DNA from 3 places in the Thalassotalea sp. PLHSN55 genome. Region 1 is predicted to be linked to each of the others. Evidence: predicted binding sites of a transcription regulator. Region 1 holds the regulator's gene; each other region holds the start of a gene.

Region 1 (6,165 bases):
CGCGACTGAGCCAAGAAGGCAGTGAAGTCTCAGGTAGCAAAATCATCTACAATACGTTAACAGAAAGACTCGAAGCAGAAAGTTATAGTAACGATACAGTCACAACGGTGTTAAAACCAAAAACCAAGGCCAAAGAATAACTATGTCAGCAACGTTATCTGCATCAGGGTTAGCAAAAGCTTACAAAGGCCGTAAGGTTGTTAAAAATGTCAGCTTAAAAGTAAGCTCAGGACAAATCGTTGGCTTACTCGGCCCAAACGGTGCCGGTAAGACCACCTCTTTTTACATGATTGTTGGTTTAGTGCCAAACGACAGTGGCAGCATTACTTTAGATGATGAAAACTTAACTTTACTGCCTATGCACGAACGTGCACGCAAAGGCATTGGCTACTTACCACAAGAAGCATCAATTTTTCGCAAATTATCGGTTTACGATAATATTATGGCGATACTGCAAACGCGAAAAGATCTTTCCGCGGTTGAAAAAGAAGAAAAACTTGAGCACTTATTAGAAGAATTCAACATTTGTCATATCAAAGACAATACCGGTATGAGCTTATCTGGCGGTGAACGACGTCGTGTTGAAATTGCACGAGCACTAGCGGCAGATCCTAAATTTATCTTGCTAGATGAACCGTTTGCAGGTGTCGACCCGATTTCAGTCGGCGATATTAAGAAAATTATTTTACAATTAAAACATCGAGGGATCGGCATTTTAATTACCGATCACAATGTACGAGAAACACTCGATGTATGTGAACACGCGTATATAGTTAGTCATGGTGAATTAATAGCTGAGGGTGACGCCGATCAAATTCTCGCTAATCAACATGTACGAGATGTATACCTTGGTGAGCAATTCACGCTATAGTTATATCCATAGGACAGATTATTTGAACACATGGTAGTTAACTTAGCTCATGATAAAAAATAAAATCAACAGGAAAATGATTACGTAGATGCGCCCTACACTACAACTAAAAATTGGACAACAACTAACCATGACCCCGCAATTGCAACAAGCGATCAAGCTGTTGCAATTGTCGACTTTGGATTTACAACAAGAAATTCAAGAAGCCTTAGAAAGCAATCCACTATTAGAAGTTGACGAAAGTGCTCCCACCACAAAAGACGAGAGCAGTAACGACTTAGAAGAGGCGTTTTCAGCAAATGCCACTGAAGCTGCTCCAGCTGCAACCGATGGTAGTGAAGATTCTGCGCCAACCATAGATGAAATTAGCACCACAGAAGCTATGGATAAAAGCGATATTCCTGAAGAACTCAATATCGATACGACATGGGATGAAAGCTATAGTGCCGGCACCTCAAACACAGGGGTAAGCAGCGCACCTTCTGAAGACTATACTTACCAAGGTGAAACCACCGACTCAATTCAAGATCACCTGCGCTGGCAAATGGAACTAACCCCATTTAGCGATACCGATCTCACCATAGCAACCGCGATTATTGATGCAATTGACGATGCTGGCTACTTAACTGTTACTAGTGAAGATATTTTAGAAAGTGTTGGCATCGAAGACGTTGAGTTAGACGAAGTTGAAGCGGTCATAAAGCGCATCAATATGTTTGACCCTATCGGCGTTGGTGCGCGTTCAATTGCCGAATGTTTATTAATTCAATTAAACCAGTTCGACGATGACACGCCGTGGCTTAAAGAAAGCAAAATAGTCGTTAGTGAACATATTGAATTGCTTGGTAGCCGTGACTATCGTCAACTTATGCGCAAAACGCGCTTAAAAGAAGATCAGTTACGTGAAGTTATTCGCCTAATTCAAACCTTAGATCCGCGCCCTGGCGACAGTGTTATCAAAGAAGATGACCAATACGTTATACCCGATGTATCAGTGGAAAAGAAAAATGGTCGCTGGGTGGTTGAATTAAACCCAGATACTGCGCCAAAGCTTTCGATTAATCAACAATATGCTGCGATGACACGCACTATGAAGTCATCAAACGACAGCCAATTTATTCGCTCAAACTTGCAAGAAGCCAAGTGGTTTATTAAAAGTTTAGAAAGTCGAAACGATACCTTATTAAAAGTGTCAAACTGTATTGTTCAGCGCCAACAAGGCTTTTTTGAACATGGCCCAGAAGCCATGCGCCCTATGGTTTTAAATGACATCGCTGAAGCGGTAGATATGCACGAGTCAACCATTTCTCGTGTTACCACACAAAAGTATATGCATACGCCAAGAGGAATTTTTGAGCTTAAATTCTTCTTTTCAAGTCATGTTAGTACCGAGAACGGGGGAGAATGTTCATCAACAGCTATCCGCGCATTAATCAAAAAACTTATTTCTGCGGAGATCCCATCGAAACCATTAAGCGACAGCAAAATGGCGGAAATATTAGCAGAACAAGGTATTAATGTCGCAAGGCGTACTATAGCCAAATATCGCGAGTCATTGTCTATACCGCCTTCAAACCAACGAAAAAGCTTACTTTAGTAACTAATTTATGAGGATTTAAGTCTATGCAAATCAATCTTACTGGACACCATGTAGAAATTACAGACTCTTTACGCGACTACGTAAACGAAAAATTTGCTAAATTAGAGCGTCATTTTGATCACATCAATAACGTATACGTTGTACTAACCGTCGAAAAATTAAATCAAAAAGCTGAGTCAACGGTGCATTTAAATGGCAGTGAAGTTCACGCATCAGCTGTAAACAGTGATATGTACGCCTCAATCGACGCACTAGTTGATAAATTAGATCGTCAAATCCTTAAATATAAAGGCAAAATTAGCCAGCACTAATTAACCCCAGCCATAAAAAATTATGAAGTTCCAAGACATTTTAACCCTAAACTGCACTCACTGTGCAGTTTCAGGGTCAAGTAAAAAACGTATTTTAGAACAAATATGCCTTACCGCGGCAGAACAGCTCGACGATATTTCGCAACAAGAATTATTAGAAAGTTTGATGGTACGCGAAAGAATGGGCAGCACAGGTATTGGCGGCGGCATTGCCATTCCACATGGCCGACTCCCCACTAGTTCAAAAATAGTGTGCGTGGTAGTCACCTCTGCGGAAGCCATTGCTTTTGACGCTGTCGACAACCGTCCAGTGGATATTTTTATTGCCTTATTTGTGCCTGAAGCAAGCTGCAAAGAACATTTAAATACGCTGCAAAGCATAGCAAAACTCTTTAGTGACAAACAAATTTGCAAAGGCGTTCGAAGCTGCACCACCGACCAGGAATTGTTTGAATTTATTCAACAACAATAAATAAATGAAGTTAATCATAGTAAGTGGCCGTTCAGGGTCAGGAAAGTCTGTTGCCTTAAGGGTTTTGGAAGATTTAGGCTATTATTGCGTTGATAATATCCCCGTTAACCTGCTACCCGCCCTAACCCATACCGTGATTAACGACTATGAAAATGTTGCGGTTAGCTTAGATGTGCGTAATTTGCCCGAGTTACCCAGCGATGTCTCAGAGATTATCGATTACCTGCCAAACGCGGTTGAGCTTAACATTGTTTATTTAGACGCTGATGACGGTGATTTAATTCGCCGCTTTAGCGAAACTCGTCGCTTGCATCCGTTAATCAGACAAAACATCGCCCTCGATCAAGCGATTGCGTTAGAGAAAAAGTTATTAGAGCCAGTTTCAAGCCGCGCAGATTTATATATCAATACCAGCCAGTTAACGCCGCATCAATTAGCTGACTTGGTCAGAGAACGTATATTAGGTAAAAAAACCGGTTCTATGGTGGTAGTGTTTGAATCTTTTGGTTTCAAACATGGTGTGCCTGCCGATGCCGACTATGTATTTGATGCGCGCTTTTTACCAAACCCGTTTTGGGATAAGTCATTAAAAGGACAAACCGGGCTAGATCAACCGGTGCAAGATTTTTTAGCAAGCCAACCGATTGTCACTAAATTCATTTGGCAAATAAACAGTTTTATGATGACCTGGTTACCACATTTAGAGCGTAACAATAGAAGTTATGTCACCATTGCTATTGGTTGTACCGGCGGTAAACATCGCTCAGTTTATATTGCAGAACTTTTAGCGAACAACTTAAGAAAAGACCGTGAAGATGTGCAATCTCGCCATCGTGATATTGAAGTAAAATCCACCTAATGTTTAGGTACAGATGATGCCAAAATTAGAAAAAACACTCATTATCACTAATAAATTGGGCTTGCATGCACGAGCTGCGACTAAGCTTGCGCAGCTTTGCCAAAACTACCGCGCGAGTGCTCACATTACGCTAGACGATAACCAAGCCGATGCAAGTAGCATTATGGGCTTAATGTTATTAGCCGGTAGCCAAGGAAAAGAAGTCACGGTAACCACCGAAGGCGAAGAAGCACAACAGGCACTTACCGCCATATGTCAGCTTTTTACCAACAAGTTCGACGAAAGTGAATAACAAATCCGTATCTACTTATTTAGTCGAATAAAAAAGCTGAAAAAACCTCACAGTTAAGATAAACTTTGCCTAGGTACGAAAGAAAAAAACACCTTGGTATTTCAATAAAATAGGCTTTCGCATACCACCGAAACAAATAACCTTTTCGCATTAACGGCACAGGATTGGTTTATGCCGGAAATTTCAGAACAAGAATATACTCAGCTAAGGCTACAACAGGTCAATGACGCTCTTGGTAGCGGCATGTTTGTGCATGTGCGTAAGTTATTGCAAAACATGCCTGCCTACGATCTTGCCTTAATTCTTGAGTCTTCTCCTGCGAAAAGTCGTAATGTATTGTGGCAATTAGTCGACCCCGATCATCACGGTGAAGTGCTTGAAGAACTAAATGAAGAAGTTCGTAAAGGCATTCTAAAAAGCATGCGTCCAGAAAAGCTAGCTGCGGTTGCAGAAGGCATGGACGTTGATGATTTAGCTGAAGTTTTAAGAACCCTGCCCGATAGCGTTTATCAAGAAGTACTGAGCTCGATGGACTCTCAAGATCGAGGCCGAGTAGAAGCCGCTTTATCTTATGAAGAAGATACTGCCGGCGGGATCATGAACACCGATACCATTACCATTCGCCCAGACGTAACGGTTGATGTGGTATTGCGCTATTTACGCTTAAAAGGCGAACTCCCCGACGCAACCGACTCCTTTTATGTGGTCGATCGCAAAGATTATTTTGTTGGTGCCGTCACGCTAGCATCAATTGTTACCGCAAAACCCGAAGTTATCGTCTCAACACTCATCGATGAAGACATTGAAGCGGTGAATGCTGATATGGATGAAACCGACGTCGCGCAATTATTTGAACGTTATGATTGGGTTTCTGCTCCTGTTATCGACAATGAGGGCCACTTGCTCGGTCGTATCACCATCGACGATGTTATCGATATTATTCGTGAAGATGCTGAACATAACATGATGACCATGGCGGGTTTAGATGACGAAGCGGATACCTTCGCCCCAGTTATCAAAAGTACGCAACAGCGCTCTATATGGCTCGGGGTGAATTTAATTACCGCTTTGCTTGCTGTTGCCGTGTCGAGCATGTTTGAAGGTATTTTAAGCCAACTGGCGATTCTTGCAGTATTAAACTCACTCGTGCCAAGCATGGGCGGTGTTGCTGGTAATCAAACCCTGACACTGGTTATTCGTGGTATGGCTTTGGGTCATGTCGGTGAAAGTAACGCCCGCTCATTACTGTATAAAGAATTATTTGTCGGTATTTTAAATGGTGTGATTTGGGCGCTACTTATTGCAACGGTTGTTGCCTTGTGGCAACAAAATTTGCTGTTAGGCGCGATTATCGCTTTTGCCATGTTAATGAATATGACCGCAGCAGGTATAGCTGGGGTGACCATTCCATTATTATTAAAGAAAATGAATATAGATCCAGCATTAGCGGGCAGTGTAATTTTAACCACAGTGACTGATGTGGTCGGAATATTTGCCTTTTTAGGTACAGCAACCTTATTGTTAGGCTAACCGGCAATTTCTTAGTGTAAAAACCAATGCCGACAAGCTAATCGACAACTCAATACCTACAAACTAAGACCGTTAACCTAGTGTGAGAACATAGTGCCGTGAGTACATAGTGCAGTGAATATAGTTCAGTTAGCTTAATAACAGCACAATGCTAAATTAAGCTAATGGGACTAAGCGCACTTCAATGGCAAAACTAGTGTGACGCAGCAGCAACACTTTTATCTTTAACA
Region 2 (6,165 bases), on a different contig from region 1:
ATGCCTGTGGTGCACTTGGTATGGCGAATAATTTAGCAATGCGTGCTCAAATTAGCACGATGTGCGAAACACTAGAGCAGCAAATTATTTTACAGCAATTGGAGCTCACTAATGCTGGTCAACAATTACAACAGCAGCTAGCAAAAGTTAAAGGTATTGAAAGACTTAAGAGGAAAGAAACACTAGCGCAGCGTTGGCAACAAGATGTTGAAGAACAAGCGCAATTAGACGATTTAGCCGCGCAATCGCATGCCTATAAATCGATTTGAGCGCACTGAATTTAACATTACTAAATTTAACAGTACTGAGTTGAAAAGCACTTAAGGTGTGGCGGGGAATGAGAAAAGGCTAAGCCGATTAAGTCGGATAAGCAGGCTAGGCGAGGTTAGGGCAATATTCGTTTTGGCTATCTGGGCGCAGCATTTTATTTAATAGCTGCTGCTGGCTGGCTAACAGTTCACCATTACGCTGATTTTGTTGCTGACATTGTGCAACCAAGTTTTTTAATGCATGCCACATTTGCTGAACTTGCGCTGCAGGTTTTGCGCTTAATGCACTGATCACCGCGTCCATACCCGCATCATCAGCTGACAAACCTAATTCGAGTAATAGCTTTTTGCGTTTATTGCTTTGTTGCAATAAAGCGTGATGGTATTTCTCATGGCGCTTATTCAGTAGCATCAGCTGTTCACTGTTGTGCTGCTGCATCAGTGATTGTTGTTCAATTAACAATTGATGATAGCGCTGAAAATGAGTGAGATCTTCCTTGATCCCCGCAACTAGCAACTGAATGGTTTGCTTAATTTGGCTCATCGGCGATGCATCGCCAAAATTGCATCGCTTAACTTATCGATATCAAGTGTTAATGTACCGGCTTTAAGCTGATCACGTATTTCATTAACCTTTGCTAAATCAACATCTGAGGTTGCGGCAAGTTTACTGTTTATATCTATATAATTATCAACCATAACATCTTTTTTTGTGCTGATTTGCGCTTCACTTTTACTGACCGGTGCTTGGGCAGTAGCGGTAATTTTGGGTGTCGGTGTATAACCGACGCTATTGGTTATTTTCATTTTGGGGGCTCTGATTTTTTAATTAGCTAAGGAGATAAGTGACACTCCTTAATGGCTTGTAATTAATAAGCGACCATGGAAATTATAAACTTTAATGGTGTTGAGTTTAAAAAATTGTTTCAACCACGCCCGATTCAGTAACAATGGCTTGAATACGTTTGTTTGATGATAAGTTTTCCACTTGAATTTTATCGCCACGTTGACCACTTTGCAGTGCCTTGCCTTTCATCGTCGCGCTAAAGTTATCTACCTTGGCGCGAATTATCACAGTATCACCAGCACTCACTAAATAGGCTGCCTGTAACTGGTATGGCGAAATAGCTTTGCCTGCGCGAATACGTTTTTTACTAATCACTTGCTGCCAAAGGCGAGGTAAAAAATGCTCGCTGTTGTTTGGCTTAGCGATAAAACCTTGGCTAAGGCGACTGACATCAACGGTTTTATAAAAACTATTACTGGCTGACAACGTTTGCTGGCGTGCGATCTCCGTTTTGGCATGTAAAACCGGCAGATACACTTTTACTTTAGCAACGGCTCTTAATTGCCATTTAGGTTGCGGGCATTGAATTAAATAATTGACCCGTCCGAGCGGTGCTTTACTTGGGTTACTGCGACTAATGGAATGGGTGTTGTCACACGCTGGCAAGTCAGTGGCTTTATTAGGCAACCAGAGTTCAATGTCGTGCTTAAATGCTGGCCACTGCATATCGAAAGCGTGGCTTGTTAGATCTTGTTCAACTTGCGCTAAAAAAGGCTCGGCAAAGCTTGGCGACGAAATAATAAAACTTATCAGTAGTAATTGCCTCAAGCGTTTCCTTAAGGGAAATTCCGCTTCCGTTTGTACTTTCCTTTTGAACATCTGTTTTTTGTAAGTCATTGAATAATATAGATTGTTACTAGTGGCACAGCTTTTGTTTAACTGTACATGGATTCTTAACACAACACCATAGGACAAGTGAGCAAATGGCGATAAATTTTGACAAAGCGCTTGGTATTCATCCTTATGCATTACAGGCACGTGTTCAGCGCAGTGAAATATTAGCCAGTAATTTGGCAAATGTTGATACACCGGGTTATTTAGCACGTGATTATGACTTTCAAGCGGCAATGACCGAAGTAGAAAGCCATTTTTCACAAGCGAACAATTACCACTTTTCACAAAACGCGATGGAAAGCTTATACCGCGTGCCTTATCAACCGGCTAAAGATGGCAATACTGCTGAACTTGGTGTTGAACAAGCGCACTTTAACAACAACGCCATGGACTTTCAAAGCAGCTTAACGTTTCTGAATATGAAGATCAGTGGCTTACAAAAAGTAATTGATGGAAGGTAATGAATGTCTTTTAGTAATATTTATGAAATTGCCGGCAGCGCCATGCGCAGCCAAACATTACGCTTGAACACGGTTGCTTCTAACCTTGCCAATGCCGACTCTGCAGCGAGTACGGAGAAAGACGCCTATAAAGCGTTAAAACCCGTATTTTCAACAATTTATCAAACCAACCAAGAAACCATGCAAGTCACGGGTGCTAATGTCAACATGCTGGGCGTTACCCAGTCTCAACAAGCGGTTGAACGTCGCTACGAGCCGCAAAACCCATTGGCGAATCAAGACGGGTTTGTTTTTTATTCCAATGTAAATGCTGTTGATGAAATGGCTGACATGATGTCGGCATCGCGCAGTTTTGAAAGCTCGGTTGAAGTGATGCGCCGCGTCAATAGCATGCAGCAAAGCTTATTACGTTTAGGACAAGGTTAATTATGTCGATTGCAATCACAAATCAAACTACACAAGCAAACACTGCATTAGCAAACGCTGGACAAGTTAGCGCCAATAGCTCGGCGTTTGGGTTAAAAAATGAATTTTTAACCATGATGGTCGCGCAAATTCAAAACCAAGATCCGTTAGAACCACTCGACGGAACTGAATATGTGGGTCAATTAGCGCAATTTTCTATGGTGGAAGGCCAAGAATATATTCGTGCGGGTCAAGCGGAAAATGCTGAACTTTTGTATACCCAGCAAGTCCTGCAAAGTACCTCGTTGATCGGTAAAAGTGTGCTTGTTCCTGCTGACAGTTTAGCCATTAGCGAAGGAGAAATCGCCGCGGGTGTTATTCCTATGGGCGCAAGTGCAGACTCGGTTGAACTAGCCGTTAAAGATTTACAAGGCAATGTGGTGAGTACGCAAAATTGGAGCAATGTTAACAGTGACGACATTCGCTTTGAATTAGATGAATTACCGCAAGGTAGCTATACCTTTGAAGTTAACGTCGTGCGTGATGAAAATGTTTTCACTACCACGCCATTGTTATCACGCGATGTCGAACGTGTCATGTTGCCAGCCAGTGGCGGCGATATCCAACTTAAATTAGCCGGTATGGGAAGTGTTTCCTTGTTCTCGGTAAGCGAATTTAGCCAAAATAACAGCTAAGGAAAAAAGATGTCTTATAGTATTGGTTTATCAGGTTTACGCGCCACAAATGAACAGTTAGGCGTAATTTCACAAAATATTGCCAACGTAAATACCGCAGGTTTTAAATCAGGACGTGCTGAATTTGCGGCCATTTACAGTGGCGGTGCACCAGGTGGTGTTGAAGTAGGTTCAGTATCAAGTAATTTTGAGCGCAACGGTGATGTTGTTAATACTGGTCGTTCGATGGATCTGGCTATTTCTGGTCGTGGTTTTTTTGTTTTAGAAGATAATGGCGAAACCGCTTATACCCGCGCCGGTACGTTTAATCGCGACGCACAAAATTATATTGTCACTAACAGTGGTGCAAATTTACAAGGTTACCCGGTTGATGCCAATGGCGTTTTACTTGGTGGTGTGGTGCAAAACTTACAAGTGGCAACGGGTAATTTACCGGCTAATGCATCGACTATGGTCAATTTTGCCGCCAATTTAAAAGCCGATGCGTCAGTGCCAACCAATACCCCGTTTGACCCGGCTAATATTCAAGCCGATATGTATAACTATTCTCAGTCAGGCACTGTGTTTGATTCACTTGGCAGTGAACACGTGCTAACGCAATATTTTGTTAAAACTTCAACACCAAACGAGTGGCAGGCGCATTATTTTATCGATGGTGCTTCGGTAGGTCCTACGCCGCAAACAATCACCTTTGATACCAACGGTAATTTAACTGCGCCAACGGCTGCAATTAACTTGGCGTATACACCAACGGGTGCAACACCTATGTCGGTTGACTTAAATATTGCCGATATGAGCCAAAACGCGGCGGCATTTAGTTTAAGTAAAAATGAAACAGACGGTTACGGTGCAGGTGAGTTAAAAACGATCCGCATCGATGACGATGGCTCACTTTATGGCGTATATACCAATGGCTTAGATAAGTTACAAGGCAAGGTAGTGCTGGCTGATTTTAATAACCCCGACGGTTTACGCAAAGGCAACAATACCACGTGGAGCCAAAGTTATGCCTCTGGTACACCAATGATTGGTGCGCCTGATAGCGGCACCTTAGGTGTGCTAAGTGCTGGTGCTTATGAAGGCTCTAATGTCGACTTAACAGGCGAACTGGTTAATTTGATGACAGCACAACGAAATTATCAAGCTAATGCCAAAACAATTAGCGCCGCCGAGCAAATGACCAAGGTGTTATTTAGCTCGTTCTAAGCGCTATTTATGCTCACCGCACGTTCGGTGAGCATGTTTTTTTATTCGATCACGAGAACTTCAATGCAATTATTATATACCGCGCTCTCTGGTGCCAAACAAAATCAAAACGCGATGCAAATTCGCGCCAATAATTTAGCCAACGTCAGTACCACTGGCTTTAAAGCCGATTTAGAGCGCACGGTAGCGTTTCAGTTAGAAGGTTATGGTTTTGAAACGCGTCAAATGAGTCAATCGCAAAAAGCCGGTACTAATTTTGAACAAGGTCAATTGCAAGCGACCGGTCGCAGTTTAGATGTTGCGATTAATGGCGCTGGCTTTTTAACGGTAGCAGCGCCAGACGGACAGCCAGCATATACTCGCTCGGGTAATTTAATGGTTGGCGCCGAAGGTGAAGTTACCATTAATGGCAATCCAGTGCTAACCACTGCTGGCCCTTTAGTATTGCCTGAATATCAACACGTTGAATTTGGTCAAGACGGCACTGTCAATATCATCCCACAAGGGGGAGGCGGACAAGTCGAAGTGGCGCAATTGCAATTAGTCTCGCCAGAAATTGCCAATTTAAGCAAAGGTCAGGACGGACTGTTTCGTTTAGCGGATAACGCTATTGCCGCGCAAGACGAGCAAGTTCAGCTGGTATCAGGATTTTTAGAAAGCTCTAACGTCAATGCTGTGCATGAATTGGTTTCGTCGATGGCGGTTAATCGCCAATTTGAATTGCAAATAAAAATGATGAAAACCGCCGATAACCTAGCTCAAGTCGGCAATAAATTGGTCAGTGGTTCATAACGAATTAGCCCCAACACCGTTAACAGATAAATAACGCGCATTATAAAAAGCATTAATAAAGGAAAATCACCATGAGTTCAGCATTGTGGGTAAGTAAAACAGGTTTAGCAGCACAAGATGTAAAAATGACGGCAATTGCTAACAACTTAGCAAACGTTAATACCACCGGGTTTAAACGTGACCGCGTCGCCTTTTCTGACTTGTTTTATGATATTCAACGTCAACCAGGCGCTCAAGCCGATCAGCAAAACGAAGTACCCAGCGGTATTCAATTAGGTAATGGTGTACGTGTTTTAGGTACGCAAAAAGTCTTTACTACAGGTAATTTTGCTAATACCGGACAAGAGTTAGATATTGCAATTGTTGGTAAAGGTTTTTTTCAAGTTGAGCAGCCAACCGGTGAAATTGCCTATACCCGAAATGGTCAGTTTTCACTAAATTCCAATGCCGAAATTGTTAATGGCGACGGTTTACCGTTAGTGCCAAATATGCAGTTACCTGAAAATACCTTAAGTTTAACTGTCGGCTCAGACGGGGTGGTCAGCGTGACTTTAGCTGGCGATGCAAACCCAGTCGAAATTGGTCAAATCTCTTTGGTCAATTTTGCCAACCCAGCGGGGCTTGAAGCAAAAGGCGGTAACTTGTATTTAGCGACA
Region 3 (6,165 bases), on a different contig from region 1:
TGTTGGCCCAAATACTTTGCAGCGAGCAATTGCCAACTTGCGCAAAGCCTTTGGTGATGACAGTAAAAAACAGATCTTTATCAAAACCCATGCTAAAAAAGGTTACAGCCTAGAAGCCAATGTTCGTTGGGAAGATAACGGCACTGAAAAAATAGCGACTATTGAGCCAAACCTGCATCAAGAACAAACTCCAACTCATAAAACAAAAACAAAAACGAAAACGCGCACGATATTTTCGGCAATTATTGCTAGTGTATTGGCTATTGCTTTCTTGAGCATTGTTTTATGGCCGTCAGAAACACCTTTGTTTGATCAAGTGACCCCATTAACAGCAAGTGACGAGCAAGAATTTAATGCCTCTTATTCGCCTGACGGAAAATACTTAGTATTTAACCGTTTTGTAGGTCAGTGTGAAAGCCATTTGTGGGCAAAAGATTTAAATAACAACCAAGAAGAACGTTTAAGCATTGTGCCGGGCCATTACAGCCAACTAACTTGGTCGTCAGACGGTTCACAATTAGCCTTTGTCTTGCAGTCTGATTGTTCTGCTAAACCCGAACAAGGTCAGCAATGTTGGCAGTTACAAACCCTAGATTTTGCCCAAGCGTGGCATGGCAATGCCAAAAATACACTTCGTTATGACTGTGCCGAGATTAAAACCACACAGCCAACTTGGTTAAACGACGGACGAATTGCCTTGCTTCAATACCCGCAACTTGAAAGCAATCAAGCAGAGTTGATGATTTATGATGCCATTGCTAATACCCTGACCAAAGTGCCACATGAACATGCAGGTCATATATATTCTCTGGATTATTCACCGCAAACGGGTTTACTTGCCACGGTGTCAGCAGAAAAAAATAAGGTCGATGTATTAAGAATATTAACCCTGGCGGGCGAGGTACAAAATGAGTCAAAAATTATACGCGATCCAAACCACTCGGTGTATGCCCGTTTTCCCATTAAGTTTTCTGCTGACGGCAAACATTTTCTCACCAATGTTGACGGAAAAGTTTATCGACTCGATTTTGATGGCACTTTGCAATTAATGCATTCGCCTAACCGCTCAGGCATGTGGGCACCGAGTTATCACCCAAGTCAAACCAAGTTTGCGGTAACCTTAGGCAGTAAAGACTTTGATATAGGTTATTTAAATACAGAACAAGCATCAGCTGAGCTAGAAGTGATATCTCGTTCAACCGGTGTTGATGTTAATGCCAAGTTTCAGCCTAATGGCGCGTTAATCGCTTTTGTCTCGTTGCGCTCTGGCACACGTCAGCTGTGGTTGCATGACAACGGGAAAACCTATCAGCTGACTAAATTTCCTCAAGGGCTTAAAAGCACTCGATACGATTGGTCACCCGATGGCAGTGCATTAGTGGTGAATGTTAAAAACCAAGTAACGATAGTGAAACTAGACGGCAGTTATCAAACACTTGAAACTCCGATAGCGGTTAAATTAGTTATGCCATGGACACATCAAAACAAGTTGCTGATCACCGACATTCAAGCGGGTAAAGCGCAATTATTTAGTGTTGATATAGACACCGGCTCAACCACCAACTTAAACATTGAACATGTTCTATGGTCTGCTTACATTAACGATGAACAGCTCGTTTATTTAGATAACAAAAATAACTTTTGGCGTTATGAAAGTGAAAGCGCGCGACCAATCTCGATGTTAAACAATAAACTACTTGGCGATTATGTATTACCCAAAAATAACGCTTTGTATGGCATTAACTCGCAAGCACAATTGTGGAAATTCGACCTAGAAACTAATACCTTACAGACGATAGCAACATTAGATAAAAACATTACCTACGTAAGTGATATTAAAAATGAGCAAATGCTTGCTACCAAATTTATTGGCGGCAGAAGAGAGCTGGTGGAATTTAGTCAAAACTAGCGGCTGAGTATTATTGATTAAAAGAGTATTTGCAGCGAGTTGAATCAAGGCTTTGACTTTATTATTTAAATAAATGTTTATAAGTAGGCATAAAAAAACACCAATCATCACAATTGGTGTTTTTATTTTATTCGTTTAAGAAGTTTTTAGTTTTATTTTTTTCGTTTTACTTTTTCAGTTTACGTGAAGCTAAGCCTAAAATACCTAAAGCAAAAATAGCTAACGTAGAAGGTTCTGGAACCGGTTGAGAAGGAGCGGCTGCCTGAAAAATTACTGTATCATTTTCACCAAAACCAAGGTCTCTAGAGCCCGCAACAAAGTTACTTACAAGATTTCCTGCAGAGGCGAAAGTTAAAGAGCCTGAAATGGTTTGCCCTGCATAGTTTCCTGGCATATAAATCCAAAGACCGTTACCAGATATGCCAAATGAATCGCCTAACAATACACCGTTGTAATGCGAAGGACCTGTATACCAGTTGTGCCCTAGGCCAGAATTTGGCCAATACAGGTCAACCAGTCCATCTAGGGCATGCATTCCGTTACCAGTTTGTATAATTTTAGTGTTAGCATCGAATTGGGAAATTCCATTAGCTGTTTCCCAACCGTCGATGAATCCATTCCAAGTTATGACTAAGTCTCCGCCATCGTCCTCCCAATCAACTATTAGGTTAGCTTGGGTTGATGCTGTAAATAAAAAACTAGCCAAAAGAGCTAAAATACTTGTTTTTGGAGATTTCATTTGTTGTTCCTTTTTTAATGCTTAGTTACTAATTTTGGAGAGGTCAGTCATAAGTTTATAAAGTCTATTAATCTTTATGGAGTAAGCATAAAACATACCAAACATAAAAAAATCTATTTATTCAGTTTATTAGCTGTTGGTATTTGATTTGTTACTCTGATTTTGTAAAGTTTTTTGACATAAATATAGTTAATCAGTTGTGTAGACAATATGTTTAGCGTGGTTAATTTATTTGATTGCTAATTATTAGTCACAGGTATATTTTAATTAACAAGGACAAATAGTTAACATAAAGCATAGGGAATATGATCGTTAAACGTCAAACTCATCACCAGTGTTTAAATCGTAAAGCAGCTTTTTGGCTTTTGATAAAGACTTGTGAGTAATTTATGAAATTTCAGCCCCGAACGTTCACTACCAATACCTTACTTAAAACGCAGTTTGATATATTGTTCGCCAATAGTTGGTGGTTGATCATTGGTCAATTCCTAATCTCTACTGCTATGCTCGGCTGGCTTTGGAATCAGCTAGATCATCTCTTACTGATGCTGTGGTATGGCTGCACCTTTATTCCGCCTTTATTTCGAGCGTATTTAACTAGCCAATATAATCGTCAGCAACAGAAAAACTTGAGGTTTTTGAAAATAAGCTATTTGGGCGGCAGTGTCGTTTATGGCTTTATTTGGGGGGCTTTGGTTTTTATTAATTTAACGCCACTGAGTTTTTATTTTGTTTTATTTGTTTTAGCGGGCCTCATGGTTGTTACTATAGGATCTAGCTCTACCTATTTACCTGCAGTTATCTCTTTTATTTTTCCTCTTGGTTTTTGTGCATCAACTAAAGCCTTGTATTTAGCTATTTCTTATCCGGCAGAAGGTTGGTTTACCACCTTTCTTTTTATTTTTTTAGCGTTTGTCGTTATGCTCATCTCCACTCGCAGTCTTAATCGCAGTATTGTTGCTGGTTTGCAGTTGCGATTTGAAAACAGTGAATTAGTTAAATCGTTACTTGAACAAAAAGCACAAGTTGAAATTGCAAAAGAAATTGCTGAAAAGGCGAACAAAGACAAGTCTCGTTTTTTGGCGGCAGCCAGTCACGATTTACGCCAACCTTTGCATGCGATGAGTTTGCTGCTTGATGCCATTCGCTATTGTGATGAAAAACAGCAACGTTTAGGCTTGTATGAAAAGCTTGAGCAGTCTGTTCATTCGCTTGGTGAGCTGTTTAATGCCTTATTAGATATCTCTAAAATAGATGCTAATACTATAGATGTTCAACCAACGGCCTTTTATGTTTCTGACATATTTGAAAAAGTAGTACATGAATTTGAGCTAGAAGCAAAGCACAAACAGCTGAACTTGTCTTTTCGCTCTTCAAATATCGTGGTTAACACTGATCCATTGTGGCTTGAGCGAGTTCTTCGTAATTTAGTCAGCAACGCGATTCGTTATACCGACCAAGGCAAAATTTTACTAGCATGTCGTCGCAGTGGAGGTAACTGCTTAATTCAAGTATGGGATAGTGGAAAAGGCATAGAGAAAAGTAAACAAGAGCTTATTTTTCAAGAGTTTGTTCAGCTACATAATCCAGAGCGTAATCGAAATAAAGGATTGGGGTTAGGCTTAGCGATAGTTAAACGATTATGTGATTTGCTTAATTATCAAATAAAGCTGCGCTCTGTTGAAAACAAAGGGTCGGTATTTTCGTTAACATTACCGATAAGTAATTTGAAGGTAACAAAGCAACAAGAAAACACCTTGTTACCGAGCCAAACCCAATTGTTAGATAAACATATTTTAATCATTGAAGACGATGAAGATGTATTGACCGCGATGACAGTTATGCTTGAAAAATGGGGCTGTCAGGTAATTGCGGCTAATAGCGCTTTAACGGCCATTGAAGCATTAGATAGCAGCGATAACTTTCCGGCATTGATAATTTCAGATTTTAGGCTTGCAAAACATCGAACGGGCTTGGAAGCAATATCGGCTATTAATCAGAGGTATCAAAAAACAATACCCGCTATTTTAATTACTGGCGAGACAGAAAAGGCAATCATTGAAGAAATTAGCCAAAGCCATTACAAAGTGCTACACAAGCCAATTAAACCGGCAAAATTACGTGTGCTGATGAATCATATGCTCAACCATTAATCCTTTAATCTACTAGTCCTCTTTTTTTGGCAATTGTTACGCACTCAGTGCGATTTTCTGCCCCTAATACATTAAATATTGCTGCAATATGAGACTTTACTGTGTGCTCGGTTCGATGAAGTATCGTGGCTATTTTTTTGTTGGAAAAGCCTTTGGCAAGTAGTACTAAAATTTCAAACTGTTTGTGACTAAGGCCCGATTTATTTATGGCTGACTGTGTATGTGTTGCCGCGTCTCGTGCAACTTGTCGACTTAACAGTTGTTGAATATTTGAGGGAATATAAATTTCTCCTTCGAGTACTGTTTTAACGCCATTCAGGATTTGCTCAGTAGTAAAGCTTTTCGGAATAAAGCCCATTGCGCCCCAATTCAATGCTTGCTGAATCAAGCCAACTTGCTCTTCTGACGACACAATGATCACAGGAATACATAAATCGTCAGCATGAAAGCGCTGCAATAATGACAAACCGTCAATGTTGGGCATGTTTAAGTCTAAAATCACAATATCAAAATCGATGCCGCTACTAAGTTGTTCAAGTGCACATATCGCTGATGTTGCACTATGAAGTACAACTTTTTCGGCTAATTGTTTTAGCAGTTGGCTAATACCATCGATAAATAGCGGGTGATCATCAATGATTAATATATTCACAAATCGCCTCTGTTGTTACTTGTTAATAAACACTATAAACAGTTCTTGGCGCATCAGCCAACTTACCTCAAAGAACTGATTCATTTTCATACTTTTGGGTGAAGACGCACTAGCTGTTTATTAATAAAGTAGTGTGACTTACATCACAAGGACAATCTTATTATGGAAGATAAAATACTTTTCATTTTAAGGCACTTAATTACGGCATTTGCCATTGTTATTAGTGTTTTTTACTCACAAAGCCATGCAGCAATTATTACCGACCGCATGGAATTTACGACCTTAAATCAGAATATGTGGAAACAAGGCAGACACGCTAGCTGGCGCACTGAACATGAATTAGTGACGCGTTGGGGCACCTATCAAGGTGGCGAAGCCGAATCGATTAATTTCGGGAGCATATCTGGCAGCAAAGATACCTGTATTGGCGGAAGGATAATGGGGCATTGTGTTGGCCTTGATAATGTTGACACCCGGACGGGAGCTGAAGTGGGAGTTGCTACCTCCGGACAAGTGGGGTTAAAGCTAAATGCACAAGCCTCTGGCGGCAGTATCGATGTGTTTTTACCTGTTGCCACCACAATTGATATTGGCGATGTATCGGCTGCTAACCAAATGTTTAGTATTGGTACTGGCGTAAATATCGAAAATTCAGCAGCGATAACGGCTAATGCACCTAGTTTTAGTGCCAGTTTAAATGGCATACTCGACC

Evidence for each region. Region 1 encodes sigma-54, which starts transcription at its own class of promoters, with help from an activator protein. Its sites were predicted from a motif close to GTTGGCACGNNNNTNGNNT; they were not measured.
Region 2: a site for sigma-54 is predicted at 1,975-1,993, ahead of flgB (flagellar basal body rod protein FlgB). Genes of this name have one in related genera too.
Region 3: a site for sigma-54 is predicted at 2,732-2,750, ahead of ACRRSQ_RS10945 (PEP-CTERM sorting domain-containing protein). Genes of this name have one in related genera too.

The regions. Positions count from the first base shown of each region.
Region 1 covers NZ_JBPDIH010000006.1:140,786-146,950, forward strand. Annotated here, with positions in the region: gene lptA (lipopolysaccharide transport periplasmic protein LptA) at 1-140, shown strand, start outside; gene lptB (LPS export ABC transporter ATP-binding protein) at 143-871, shown strand; gene ACRRSQ_RS13175 (RNA polymerase factor sigma-54) at 960-2,468, shown strand; gene hpf (ribosome hibernation promoting factor) at 2,495-2,782, shown strand; gene ptsN (PTS IIA-like nitrogen regulatory protein PtsN) at 2,805-3,254, shown strand; gene rapZ (RNase adapter RapZ) at 3,259-4,113, shown strand; gene ACRRSQ_RS13195 (HPr family phosphocarrier protein) at 4,127-4,405, shown strand; gene mgtE (magnesium transporter) at 4,577-5,935, shown strand; gene ACRRSQ_RS13205 (hypothetical protein) at 6,129-6,165, opposite strand, start outside.
Region 2 covers NZ_JBPDIH010000003.1:552,808-558,972, reverse strand. Annotated here, with positions in the region: gene ACRRSQ_RS08220 (flagellar FliJ family protein) at 1-269, shown strand, start outside; gene flgN (flagellar export chaperone FlgN) at 376-813, opposite strand; gene flgM (flagellar biosynthesis anti-sigma factor FlgM) at 810-1,076, opposite strand; gene flgA (flagellar basal body P-ring formation chaperone FlgA) at 1,183-1,884, opposite strand; gene flgB (flagellar basal body rod protein FlgB) at 2,040-2,411, shown strand; gene flgC (flagellar basal body rod protein FlgC) at 2,415-2,837, shown strand; gene ACRRSQ_RS08190 (flagellar hook assembly protein FlgD) at 2,840-3,511, shown strand; gene flgE (flagellar hook protein FlgE) at 3,521-4,717, shown strand; gene flgF (flagellar basal-body rod protein FlgF) at 4,781-5,509, shown strand; gene flgG (flagellar basal-body rod protein FlgG) at 5,581-6,165, shown strand, end outside.
Region 3 covers NZ_JBPDIH010000004.1:559,067-565,231, reverse strand. Annotated here, with positions in the region: gene ACRRSQ_RS10950 (winged helix-turn-helix domain-containing protein) at 1-1,909, shown strand, start outside; gene ACRRSQ_RS10945 (PEP-CTERM sorting domain-containing protein) at 2,076-2,648, opposite strand; gene ACRRSQ_RS10940 (ATP-binding response regulator) at 3,038-4,801, shown strand; gene ACRRSQ_RS10935 (response regulator) at 4,806-5,453, opposite strand; gene ACRRSQ_RS10930 (hypothetical protein) at 5,616-6,165, shown strand, end outside.